Regions from separate parts of the Arthrobacter pascens genome, predicted to be linked through region 2. Evidence: riboswitches for the same ligand, from Rfam matches in the RefSeq annotation. Region 2 holds a riboswitch; each other region holds the start of a gene.
The links. A riboswitch is a leader RNA that binds a small molecule or an ion and turns the genes downstream of it on or off. The one in region 2 is predicted to bind cyclic di-AMP.
Positions count from the first base shown of each region.

Region 1 (4,045 bases), 1.7 Mb from region 2:
GGAGAACCAGCTGAACAGATGGACCCTGTAGAGCCGCAGCCCTGAACCGACGATCAGACCCAGGCCCCACGTCGTCGGCAGCGCGTAGACCAGGGAGTGGAGTTGCGGAGCAAGGATCAGCATGGCCAGCACACTTGCAGTCATTAGGGAAAGGACGACGGCGGCAGACCAGCCAAGGAGGGCTCCCTGTCGGTTTCGGCGCAGGGCCAACAGCAGGAGGGCCGGCCAGATCAGATAGAACTGCTCTTCCACCGCAAGGGTCCAGAGCGGCCCGATGGCCAGGCTGACGTCGAACGGCAGCGGTAAGTCCTTGAGATAACCGAAACCTGCGATGAGTGTGTAACCGATGACGCCCTTGGACCGATCTCCGAGGACGTCGGCTGTCAGTTCAACGACGGCGTAGACGCCCAGGAGGGCAATGAGAGCCGGCAGCAGCCGGAAAGCCCGGTGGGCATAGAAACGGCCGTAACGGATCTTGCGGTGCCGTTCGACATCCCTGAGGAGTACACCCGTGATCAGGTAACCGCTGAGCACAAAAAAGACGATGACACCGACGATTCCTGCGCCCTGGAATATCGCGGGCCAGGAATGCCCCAAAAGAACGGCACCGACGGCCGCACCGCGAAGGACGTCCAAGGAGTCCAGCCTGGGCCGAACTGCAGTTTGATGGGCAGTTTGCTGGGCGGGCCTCGCGACCGTTCCCTCAACTCGCACTGTCACATAACCTCCGGAGCCTCGCAAGTAGCCGGTTCAAATATCAAGTGAAAGGCAAACCGGCCCTTGTCTGTGGACATGATTGGGATTGCAGGCCCTGAGCCCGCGCCTTGCACCAGTATTCCTGATTTGGCTGGACGGAACCTGACGCTGGCCGGTTTGGAGACAAAAGGGCGGCGGACGGTTGTCGCCGTCCGCCGCCGTTTGCTTGCAGGGCCGCGCTAAGCTACCCGAACGAAGGAATAGCCTGAGAGCCAGCTGATGGAATGGACCTGGGTCTTGTAACCGTCCACGCCGCCGCTGACAACCTGGCCGTTGCCGGCGTAGACGCCTACGTGTCCGGCAGTGATGACCAAGTCACCGGGAGCAGGCGTGCCCACAACGCTGCCGTACTGGAAGAACTGACCGGGGGCCAAGTCGCCCACACTCTTGCCAACGGAGCGCAGGGCCTTCTCCACCATGGCGGTGCAGTCCTGGGTCACACCCAGCTGGGAGTACGCCGAACCCAGAATTGCCGCGCCGACAGAGCTGGATGCCGCTGCGGGTGCCGAGGCTGCGGCTACGCGTACTGTCGGTGCCGGGGCGGGGGCCGGCGCGGGGGCAGCTGCCCTAGTCGGAGCCGGTGCCGGTGCAGCCGTTCCGGTCCCCGGGATTTTTATCTGGTTGCCCGGGTAGATGATCGTCGCCATGGACATGCCATTGGCGGAGAAAACCGAGTTAAGACTCACTCCGTAATGTGCGGAAATTGCACCCAGAGTGTCGCCGGAAACGACTGTATGGACCCTGGCTGCGGGTGCCGCTGCCGCGGGGGCCGGGGCAGGGGCGGGAGCACTTGCCTGGACCTGAACATTTGCGGTTCCGGAATTATCGGGCGCGTGGGTTCCGGCGTGGGCCGGTGCCCCGATGCCGAACAGAAGTCCCGATGCGGCAGCAACAACCACGCCGGACTTTCCCATGTTCAGGAGATTAGACTTGGCCGTGACTGACAGGCCTTCGAGCACAATTGATCGGCTGGGGGTTGCGCGATGACGGGCGGTGATGGAATTTTTTGACACAGAAGATCGCCTCTCCCATGCCTGCGGGGTGAGCTGTCGGGTTCGGGTCGGAGACACCCGGCCGGAAACGCCTCCATGCGGGACGGAGAGTTAACGACTTAACCCCAAGGCCTCCTGAGAAGGCCGTGGAAACGTGGTTCCCCCGTCCCTGCCAGCTGGAAAGCGATTGGATCCCGGTCAGCGGCAGGGTTCGGCATACTGACGGAAATGTCCCGGCTGAAACCGGGGCACCGAAAGAGGGTATCTTCTGCTCCCCCGAAAAGTCACGTTCCGGTAACGGAACTAGTTTGTCAACAGCGTTACCCATCCGGTCGAAAGAAAGCGGGACCATGCCCCAGCACCACGATGATTGGGATCCGAGGCAGCGGACTACGGAGCCCGCAGAAGGCGTCCACTTCGTGGAGGGACCGGCGTCGAACTGGATCATCGTTCGCGAAGGCGAAGACTTCCTCGTTGTTGACGGAGGCTACCCCGGTGACCTCGAGCGCGTACTGGCATCAATCAGGCAGATCGGCCTCGAGCCGGCGGATGCCAAGGCGATGCTGATTACCCACGGACACGTTGATCACACGGGATCGGCCGCACATTTCTCCCGGGAGTACGGCACCCCGATCCTCTGCAGTCCCGAGGAGGTGGCGCATGTCCGCGGCCAGGAAAAACACCAGGTGACCCTGGGCCAGGTACTGCGGCGGGCTTGGCGGCCACGGGTTTGCCGCTGGATGCTGCACGTCATCAGGGCTGGTGCCCTGGCTGCAGAGCCGGCCACGGAGGCGCGAGCCTGGGGCGCCAACGAACTGCGGGCCCTTCCCGGCTCCCCCCGGGCGGTCCTGGTTCCGGGGCATACGCCCGGACATACCGCTTTTGTGCTTCCCAAGGCGAACGCGGTGGTGACCGGGGACGCCCTGGTCACGGGTCATCCCCTCAGCAAGGAGACCGGTGTCCAGATGCTGCATCCCATGTTCCATAGCCGCCCGGAAGCCATGGGGGAGACACTAAGCCGCCTGGCCGACGTCGACGCCTCCCTGGTCCTTCCCGGACACGGGCCCGCCCTGCGGATGAGGATTGGTGACGCCATCTCCAGCATCCCCGCCGCATGACAAGCGGAAGGGGTGTTGAACGCCTGCCCCTTGCCGGATGGCCGACATCGGAGGAGGATATTCGGCACGCTCGAGGAGGCCCACCATGATCCAGCTTGGCAAGTTTGAGAGGTACCTGATCGAGGAATTCTTCGACGATTACCGTGCCGGTGCCATGACCCACAGGACGTTCACCCGCCGGGTGGCGTTCATTACAGGCAGCATGGCCACAGCTTCCGCGGCGATGCTGTTGGTCGGCTGCACTCCTGATGAAGTGCCGTCGGGAACGGATCCCATGCCTAGCCCGGAACGCCCGTCGTCAGCAGCGGGGTCAGGCCCCGCCGCCTCCGGAGCTGTTCCCGGGGCGAAGAGTCCGGTTTCCGTCCCGGAGGGGGAGCCGGGACTGACGACGTCGGAGGTACAGTTCCCGTCCAACGGAACCGACATCCGTGCTTACCTTGCCCGGCCGGGCGCTTCCGCCAAGGGACCGGCCGTCCTGGTCTGTCATGAAAATCGCGGGCTCACTCCTCACATTCAGGACGTTGCGCGACGATTCGCGAAGGCCGGGTATTCAGCACTTGCCCTGGACCTGCTGAGCCGGGAGGCAGGCACGGCGAAGATGGACCCGGACGCCGTGCCTGGAGCGCTGACCAAGGCTGGTGCCCAGCGCCATGTCTCCGACTTTGCCGCGGCATTTGAGTACCTCCAGTCCCAGGACTACGTGGACCCGGAACGGATCGCTATGAACGGCTACTGCTTCGGCGGCGGCATCACGTGGCAGGCGGCGACAGCGCTCCCCGGACTGAAGGCCACAGCAGCCTTCTACGGCCCCGCCCCCGATCTGGACAAGGTCCGCGCCATCAAGGCGGCAGTCTTTGGGGTCTACGCTGAACTTGACCAGCGAATCACCGGTGCGATGCCGGCCCTTCGCGATGCCTTGACCGCCAGTAACGTCCGCCACCAGCTCACCGTTTACCCCGGCGTTGACCACGCGTTCCATAACGACACAGGCGAGCGCTACAAAGAGGCGCAGGCCACCGCGGCGTGGAATGACACGCTGGCCTGGTTCGGTCGGTTCGTCTAAGCGTGTGAACCGGAACCCCCTGCAAGTACGCAAGCTCCATTCCGTCTGGACGTGAGGGACCGATGAGCGAAGTAACGGACAGGTTGGCGGCAGCGCTCAGTGCGCATGACCTTGAA
Region 1 is NZ_JAUSXF010000001.1:1,802,568-1,806,612, forward strand. It holds gene QFZ40_RS08270 (acyltransferase family protein) at 1-636, opposite strand, end outside; gene QFZ40_RS08275 (LysM peptidoglycan-binding domain-containing protein) at 936-1,769, opposite strand; cyclic di-AMP (ydaO/yuaA leader) riboswitch at 1,773-1,975, opposite strand; gene QFZ40_RS08280 (MBL fold metallo-hydrolase) at 2,099-2,866, shown strand; gene QFZ40_RS08285 (dienelactone hydrolase family protein) at 2,952-3,929, shown strand; gene QFZ40_RS08290 (nuclear transport factor 2 family protein) at 3,992-4,045, shown strand, end outside.
Region 1: it holds a riboswitch for cyclic di-AMP, as region 2 does, so the genes downstream of both, QFZ40_RS08275 (LysM peptidoglycan-binding domain-containing protein) here and QFZ40_RS16070 (C40 family peptidase) in region 2, are expected to answer to the same signal.

Region 2 (4,045 bases):
ACCGGAAGCGTCATGGCGACCCCCCTGCCCGGCCAGACCGCGCTGGCAGCCTCTGTTGCCCAGCCGGAAATCTCCGCCGAGGCAGCAGCAAAGATCGATTTCAGCCGTTCCTCAGTGGTGACGCTCGGTGATCCCGACGGAAAACTCAAGCAGTTGCTGAGTGCCCAGTCGGTGGGTTCCATCACCCGCGCCGCCTCCGCAGGCACCTTGGGCGCTCCGCTCGCCCACCTGGTCACGGCCTCCCCCTTCGGCTACCGGGTCAGCCCGATTACCGGCGGCAGCGGTGACTTTCACCGGGGCCAGGACTTTGTGGCCCAGTGCGGCACATCAGTCCTGGCGGCGGCCAGCGGCACGGTGACTTTTGCCGGCTGGCACCAGTTCGGCGGCGGCAACCGCATCGTTGTGGATCACGGAAACGGCCTCGAAACTACGTATAACCACCTCTCGTCCTTCAATGTGAAGGTTGGCCAGACGGTCAGCCGCGGCGAGGTTGTGGCACTCAGCGGCACCACCGGCGCCTCCACCGGCTGCCACCTGCATTTCGAGGTCCAGGTCAATGGCGAAGTTGTCGATCCCATGGGCTGGCTCTGAGTAAATGATGGACAACTATCGAATCCTTGTGACATGCCGTGACCTGAATGTGACATTCGATCCAAACTGCTGTACCGTCTAAAGCGCGTCAACTTTTCCGAAGTTGACGTTCTTGAGTGGATTGCCTAGCTCTGCCACCGCTCAAGGTCCGTTCGCATGACATCGTCTGGCAGGGGCGGGGGAACCAATTTTGGTCTTCGATAAGAAGGCCTTGGGGTTAAGTCGCAAAGCTTCCCAGGAAGCGGCGCGGCCGGGTGAACTCCCATCCGAATCCGACAGCTCACCTCGCAGGCATTGGGAGAGGCTACCTTCGTGTCTTCACGCCACAATGCTGCGCGCCACCGCGCGCAAACGGTTCGTACCAACCCTTTGGGCCATGTGTCCAGCGCAGTTAGTGCAAATGCCGGGACCGTCGGTCGCCAGGCTGCAGTTATTGCAGCTGCCTCAGGTCTGATCCTGAGCATGGGGCTTCCGGCCAACGCAACGGACGGCGCCGCTGGCGTATCCGCGTCCGCTGAGTCCGGTTCAGCCCAGGCTGCACTTGCGGTAACTGCTGCACCCACGGCCCTTGTCTCCTTCGAGCGGCCAGTGGTGAAGACCGCGCCCGCGCCAAAGGTCCAAGCCGTCCGGGCTCAGTCCGCGGCCTCGGAGACCGGCGCAGCCAGCACCTCTGAGGCGACAGCCGCGGGCAAGCTTACAGGCGCTGTGTCGTCGGCTGCGGCATCGGGCCTGGCAGCAATCGCGTACACAGGCATCGGCCACCCCTACCTCTGGGGCGGCACCACTCCCAACGGCTGGGACTGCTCGGGCTTCGCCCAGTGGGTCTACGCCCAAGCGGGCATCAGCATTCCCCGTACCAACGCCTGGACGGCCATGAAGCCGACCTCAACACCCGCTCCCGGTGACCTGGTCATGCAGAATGGCGGCGCCCATGTCGGCATCTACGTCGGCAACGGCATGATGATCAGCGCGCTCAACCCGTCACAGGGCACCCTGTTGACGCAGGTGACTGCCACCGGTACCTCCTCGTTCTTCACCCTGCAGTAGCTCTCCCGGAGCTCCATGCTGGCTCCACAAGAACCACTTCTTCGCTAGAAATACCTTCCGCTAAATCCCCGTTCGGGGCGTGCCGGCGTACCCCCAAGATGCCGGCACGTCCAAAGCCCTGCGGCTGCTCACGCGGTCCTAAGGAAATCGAAAGAGAGAAATAATGACTACTCGTGCAACTGTTGCACGGCACCGCGCCGAGGTCACCAGGACCAACTCGCTTGCTGTCATTGCCAAGGCAGTCGGCGACAACGCCGGTGGCATGGGCCGCCAGGCCGCGGTGATCGCGGCCGCGTCCGGTCTCGTCCTGACCAGCGGTATCGCTGCCAACGCCGCAGACACCAACGTTCAGCGTGAATCCGCCCCCACCTCCAACGTAGAAGTAGAGGCCGCACCGGCCACCATTTCCGCTGCTTCCACCATTGCCATCTCCTACGAGAAGCCCGCAGTCACCACCACGCCGGCTCCGGTCGTCGAGGCCCCCGCGCCCGTTGCCGAAGCCGCAAAGCCTGTGGCAGCCATCAAGGTGGCAGCTGCAGAGACCACCGGCGCTGTCGCTGCCAGCAGCAAGGGCCAGGCCATCCTGGCCGCGGCCTACGCACAGCTTGGCGTCCACCAGGACTGCACGATGCTGGTGACCAACGCACTTGCCGCCGTGGGTATCCACTTCCACGACTGGCCTGCAGGCTACCTGTCCCTGGGCCGCACCGTAAGCGCCGCCGAGGCTCAGCCGGGCGACCTGATCTACTACGCCGACGGCGGAGCAGGCATGGCCCACATCGCTGTCTATGCGGGTAACGGCATGGCAGTGCACGGCGGCTACAACGGTAACCAGACTGTTGTTTTCAGCGCATACGTCGGTTCCGGCCCCGTCTTCATCCGCGTCAGCTAAGACACCAAGCCAGCGCTTCAAAGGACTCCTGCCTCGCGGCGGGAGTCCTTTGCTTTTGCCCTCATTCGGTCGTAGTCCGACCGGAGTCCGTCGGGGGAGGGCAACCGACACGGGTGCCCGGTGACCGTCGATTACCCGATCCTGCGTTTCTTTGTTTACTCTTGTGGTGTCGATCCATAGCCCGGACATGCCGGGGGCAGCCGGCCCTCGTGCCCCTGACGGGTGCGGCCGTGAAGAGGTATGTGCATGCGCACTCTCGTTCTGAATGCTGGATATGAACCGCTGGCGGTTATCACCTTCCGCCGGGCGCTGGTGCTTGTGCTGACCGGCAAGGCAAGCGTGGTGGCCGAAGGCGAGGACCCTGTGGTGGGACCTCAGGAGATACTGGGCCGCCCGTCCGTGATTCTCCTGAACCGCTACATTCGTCCGAGATACAACCAGAGCACTGCGGTCAGCCGGCGGGGTGTGCTTCGCAGGGACGGCCACCGCTGCGCCTACTGCGGCAAGGCTGCCCACACCATTGACCATGTGCACCCCAAGTCACGGGGAGGTGCTGATTCTTGGGAAAACCTGGTCGCTGCCTGCCTGCGCTGCAATAACGCCAAAGGCGACCATACCCCTGGTGAGATGGGCTGGAAGCTGCGGTTCGTCCCCGAGCCCCCGCATGGGACCATCTGGCAGATCAAGGAGCTGGAGAAGCCGACTCCTGCCTGGGATCCTTTCCTGCTGCCTGAACGGGCAGCCTGATCCCTGAGCTGCGGGGTCCGGGCTGAGGGCTGACTTTGCGGAGCTTGCACTTGCGGACCTGAGCTGGCACGTCGCGTTGCGCCAGCCCCGCTAGGCTTGGACCGTGGAGCGTGACACCTTGGAATTTGATGCAGTGATTCTCGCGGGTGGCCGTTCCTCGCGGCTGGGCGGGATCCCCAAGCAGAGTTTGGTCTACGACGGCACCAGCCTGCTACAGCGCGCCCTCGACGCTGCGGGCGGTGCCGCCGGACTTGTCGTCGTGGGCCCGGAATCGGGGGTCCTTCCGACCGGTGTGCTCAGCTGCCGGGAGGATCCGCCGTTCGCCGGGCCGGCCGCCGCCGTCGGAGCCGGGCTGGCGGCGCTGGCGCAGACGGGCCACGCACGCCCCTTTACGCTGGTTCTCGCCTGCGACATGCCCAATGTCGCTGCCGCCGTGCAGGCCTTGGCCAAGGCGATCCAGCCCCAGGAAACAGGCATGGCAGGTTCGGACGGCGTCATGGCAGTCTCCCCAGACGGCCGCCTCCAGCCCTTGGTGGGCTTTTATAGCACAGCCGCGCTACAACGCTCCGTGCAGGACCTTGCGTCCAGGGGGGCGTTAACCAACGGTTCTGTGAGGACACTCCTTGCTAGTCTGGACGTGCAGCTGGTCACCGTCCCGGCCGGCTCCACCGAAGACGTGGACACCTGGGATGATGCCGCCGCACTTGGAGTGGCCAGCCAGGAACCACGCCCCGGTTCCTGACCAGCGCGGCCGCAGTTGATTTGGGA
Region 2 is NZ_JAUSXF010000001.1:3,510,931-3,514,975, reverse strand. It holds gene QFZ40_RS16075 (M23 family metallopeptidase) at 1-591, shown strand, start outside; cyclic di-AMP (ydaO/yuaA leader) riboswitch at 739-899, shown strand; gene QFZ40_RS16070 (C40 family peptidase) at 970-1,638, shown strand; gene QFZ40_RS16065 (NlpC/P60 family protein) at 1,802-2,530, shown strand; gene QFZ40_RS16060 (HNH endonuclease) at 2,777-3,277, shown strand; gene mobA (molybdenum cofactor guanylyltransferase) at 3,381-4,019, shown strand.

Region 3 (4,045 bases), 160 kb from region 2:
CGAACTCGGGGCCATGGAAAGGGTTCGGACGCATGGCATCGTGGCGCTTCCCGGCGCTGCGGAACTGCTGCGCATTCTTCCAGCGGATGCCGTTGCCCTGGTGACATCAGCCGACAGGATCCTGGCCGATATCCGCATGGAGGCTGCCGGCCTGGCCATGCCCGCCACCGCTGTTACCGCTGACCTCATCACCTATGGCAAGCCCCACCCCGAAGGATATCTCCGGGCGGCCACGCTGCTGGGCGTTGCGCCGGCGGAGGCGCTGGTGTTCGAAGACGCCCCGGCCGGGATCACCGCAGGCCTTGCCGCCGGAATCCGAACGGTGGCGGTGGGCCCGAACACGGGCCCCCTTCCCGACGGAGTGCTGCATATCGCCGATTACAGTTCGGTCTCAGCCACACTGGACACGGACGCTGCGGGACGCAGGGTTATTTCTTTCCTGCTTTGAGATCTGCCACTACTTTGGCGATCCGCCGGGCCCTGGTTTCTTCGGTTTTTGCATCGCCGACGGGCTCGACATACCGCCGCTGGGCACTGTAGTTCAGGGTTCCGTAGAAGGCCTGGGCCTCCGGTTCCGCGGCGATGGCAGCAGCGAGATCGTCAGGAACTTCGACGATGCGCGGCTGGGTGTCGAGTTCCAGGTCCACCTCCACCGTGTCCCCGGCAGCAACACCCACGAATTCCCTGTTGACAGCACTGACCCCGATCAGGCTCTGTCCGCCCATGACGGCGATGCTGCTCCGATAGCTTTTGCCGTTGATCGTCACAACCACCGCCGGCCGCTTGCCTGCATCCAGCGCCGAAATGATCTCCTCCGGAACTTCAATGCCGGCCTTGTTGCCGCTGCCAAGGATGGTGGTGGTGAATTTCATGGTCCAAGTATGCAGCCCGGCCCTGTCTATCGACAGAAGGACCGGGCTCAGCGGGACGTCAAGCCGGGCTTAGTACCAGTTGTGCGAGAGGTGGAAGTTCCAGGCACCGCACGGTGACTGGTAACTCTGCTTGATGTAGTTCAAGCCCCAGTTGATCTGGGTGCGGTAGTTGGTGAGGTAGTCCGCCCCGGCGCTTGCCATCTTCTCTGCTGGCAGCGACTGGACGATGCCGTAGGCGCCGCTGCTCGCATTGGTGGCGGTGGTGGTCCAGTCCGACTCCTTGGTCCACAGTGTCTTCAGGCACTGCATCTGGTCGGGGCCCCAACCATAGGATGCCAGTTGGCTGGCAGCGTAGGCCTGGGCGCCGGCCGGATCGTTGACCGCAACAACTGGCGCAGGAGCCGGGGCAGGGGCAGGGGCTGGCTCGGGGGCAGGGGCCGGCGCCTGCACTGGAGCGGGTGCCGGTTCTGCTGCCTGGGGCGCAACGCTTACTTCCGCCGGCGCCGGCGACGGGGAGGCCGGAGCCTGGATCTCGCTCTTTTCGAGGCTGAGGTTTGACTGTGCACCAGCCTGGGCGTCCGCCGAATGAGGGTTGGTGGCACCCGCCCTGGCGATCGAGTCCGTTGCCTGGCCTGCCGCGGCCACTCCCACGAGGAGGGCACATGAGGTGGCGATCACCGCGGCACGTTTGCCCAAAGAGGGAATCTTGACCAGCCGGGACAGCTTGGACAGTGCGGATCCGGATAGGGGGGATCCGGACGTGGAGGACCCGGATTCTGACAGTTGAAGTGCCGCCTCCGTGGGAGAGAGTTTATGGCGGCCGTGGGACGTTGACCCGCGCTGCGGGCGTGGTTCTACCTTGAATTCAGACATGAAGAATCGCCTCTCACACCTGCGGAGTTAGCTGTCGGGTTCGGATGAGGGCATCCGGCCACACGGAAATTCACGTGCTGGCTTAACCCCAAGGGCACTAATAGCCCGGGACGGTGGGTCCCCCGCCTCTGCCTGGTCAAGAAGGATCCGGTAAGCGGCAGAGTTTGGCGTCATCCGGATGTACGGCCCGAACGGGAACCGCACCCCCACGACGGTACAGGAGTCTGCCCCTTAAGTCACATTTCGGTAACGGAGATCACGACGGCGGCGTGTTGCCTTGCGTTATCAGGCCTTCATGGGGAGGTGCAGGGTGAACTGTGTTCGGCCGGGCTTAGACCTCACCTCGACGCGGCCGCCGTGGGCTTCGACGATGGACTGGACAATGGCCAGGCCAAGGCCGCTGGTCCCTTCCGAAGCGGCAGGACCGGATGCGGGTGCCTTGCCCGCGCGGGACGCGTCTGCGCGGGCGAACCTCGAGAAAACATGGTCCACGAACTCTGCGGGGATGCCGCCGCCGTCGTCCGTTACTGTCACCACTGCACTGCCGTCACGGGACTTCGCTACGCCGGTGACCACCGTGGTCCCGGGCACAGTGTGCTTGCGTGCGTTGGAGAGGAGGTTCACCATCACCTGGCGCAGCCGGGCCGGATCACCGCTGACCGCCACCGGCTCATCCGGAAGCTCGAGATGCCAGTGGTGGTCCGGGGCTATCACTTTCTCATCGCTAACGGTCTCGATGACCAACTGCGTGAGATCCACCTCGCTGAGCTTCAGCGGCTGACCTTCGTCAAGCCGGGCGAGCAGGAGCAGATCCTCCACCAGCGTGGTCATACGCTCGGACTGGCTCTGGACCCGGGCCAGGGACTTCCGGCCGTCCGCCGTGAAATTCTCGGTCATCCGCATCAGTTCCGTGTAGCCGCGGATGGCCGTCAGCGGCGTTCGCAGCTCATGCGACGCGTCGGCCACAAACTGGCGGACCTTGGTCTCGCTCTTCTGCCTGGCCTCCAGTGCATTGGCCACGTTGTCCAGCATGAGATTGAGCGCGTGGCCCACGCTGCCTACTTCGGTTCCGGGATTGGAGTTCGACGCCGGGACTCGCACCGCGAGTGCCACCTCGCCCGCATCCAACGGAAGCCGGGAGACGCGGGTGGCAACCTCGGAGAGCTGCTCCAGCGGTTTCATCGTGCGCCGGATCAGTACCGTCCCCGCCAGCCCGATCAGGACGAGCCCTCCCAGCGAGACAAACACGAACGTCCACACAAGGGAAGCCAGCGTGCTCTCCTTAGCGGCAAGCGGAAGGCCGGTGACCAGGACGTCGCCATTGCCGGTCTTGCCTGCTATCAGCCGGTAGTCGCCGTTTGAGAGGGTCCGGTCAACGGGCTGCGCGTTCGCCGCCAGGGCCAGCAGGGCCTGCTTGTCCTCGGCAGAGAGGGCAGAACGAGTGGTGTCGGAGGCCAGGAACCCGGCGCTGTTGACCTGCCCGTTCAGGATGCGGGCGTTCAAAGTCCCGACGCTCTGCCCGCGGGCGTCCAGAGGGTCTCTTCCGTTGTTGAACCCGCCCATGGACGGTCGGCCGGGATCGTTGGACAGGTGGGCGGCCTGGCTTAGCTGGTCGTCCAGCTGGCGGGTGAGGAAGGCGTCCATGGACGCGAAGCTGAACAGCCCCACCGCGCCGCAGATGCTCACGAGCAGGGCCATGGCCACCAGGACAAGGCGGGTGCGCAGGTGCCAGGTGGCTGGCTTGAGCCAGCTGCGGCCGCGTGTGCCGGCCGGCTCGGAGATCAGAGGCACGGCTATTCCGCCGGCTTGATAACGTACCCGGCACCCCGCACGGTGTGGATCATGGGAGGGTGCACGGCGTCCACCTTTTTGCGCAGGTAGGAGATGTAGAGCTCCACGATGTTTGCCTGCCCGCCGAAGTCATAGTCCCAGACGCGGTCCAGGATCTGCGCCTTGCTGATGACGCGCCTGGGATTCTCCATGAGGTACCGGAGCAGCTCGAACTGGGTGGCCGTCAGCTGGAGTTCATGGCCGGCCCGGGTCACCTCGCGGGTGTCAACGTTGAGGACCAGGTCTCCCACCACCAATTCGGCGGTATCCATTGCGGCTACGCCAGACCGCTGCACCAGCCGGTGCAGCCGGAGCAGGACCTCTTCCATGCTGAACGGCTTGGTCACGTAGTCATCGCCGCCGGCCGCCAGGCCCACGATTCGGTCCTGAACGGCGTCCTTGGCGGTCAGGAAGAGCGCAGGGACCTCCGGCGCAAAGGCACGGATCCTGCTGAGCAGCTCAACGCCGTC
Region 3 is NZ_JAUSXF010000001.1:3,671,136-3,675,180, reverse strand. It holds gene QFZ40_RS16780 (HAD-IA family hydrolase) at 1-448, shown strand, start outside; gene QFZ40_RS16775 (YdeI/OmpD-associated family protein) at 429-872, opposite strand; gene QFZ40_RS16770 (hypothetical protein) at 942-1,745, opposite strand; cyclic di-AMP (ydaO/yuaA leader) riboswitch at 1,751-1,925, opposite strand; gene QFZ40_RS16765 (HAMP domain-containing sensor histidine kinase) at 2,031-3,536, opposite strand; gene QFZ40_RS16760 (response regulator transcription factor) at 3,539-4,045, opposite strand, start outside.
Region 3: it holds a riboswitch for cyclic di-AMP, as region 2 does, so the genes downstream of both, QFZ40_RS16770 (hypothetical protein) here and QFZ40_RS16070 (C40 family peptidase) in region 2, are expected to answer to the same signal.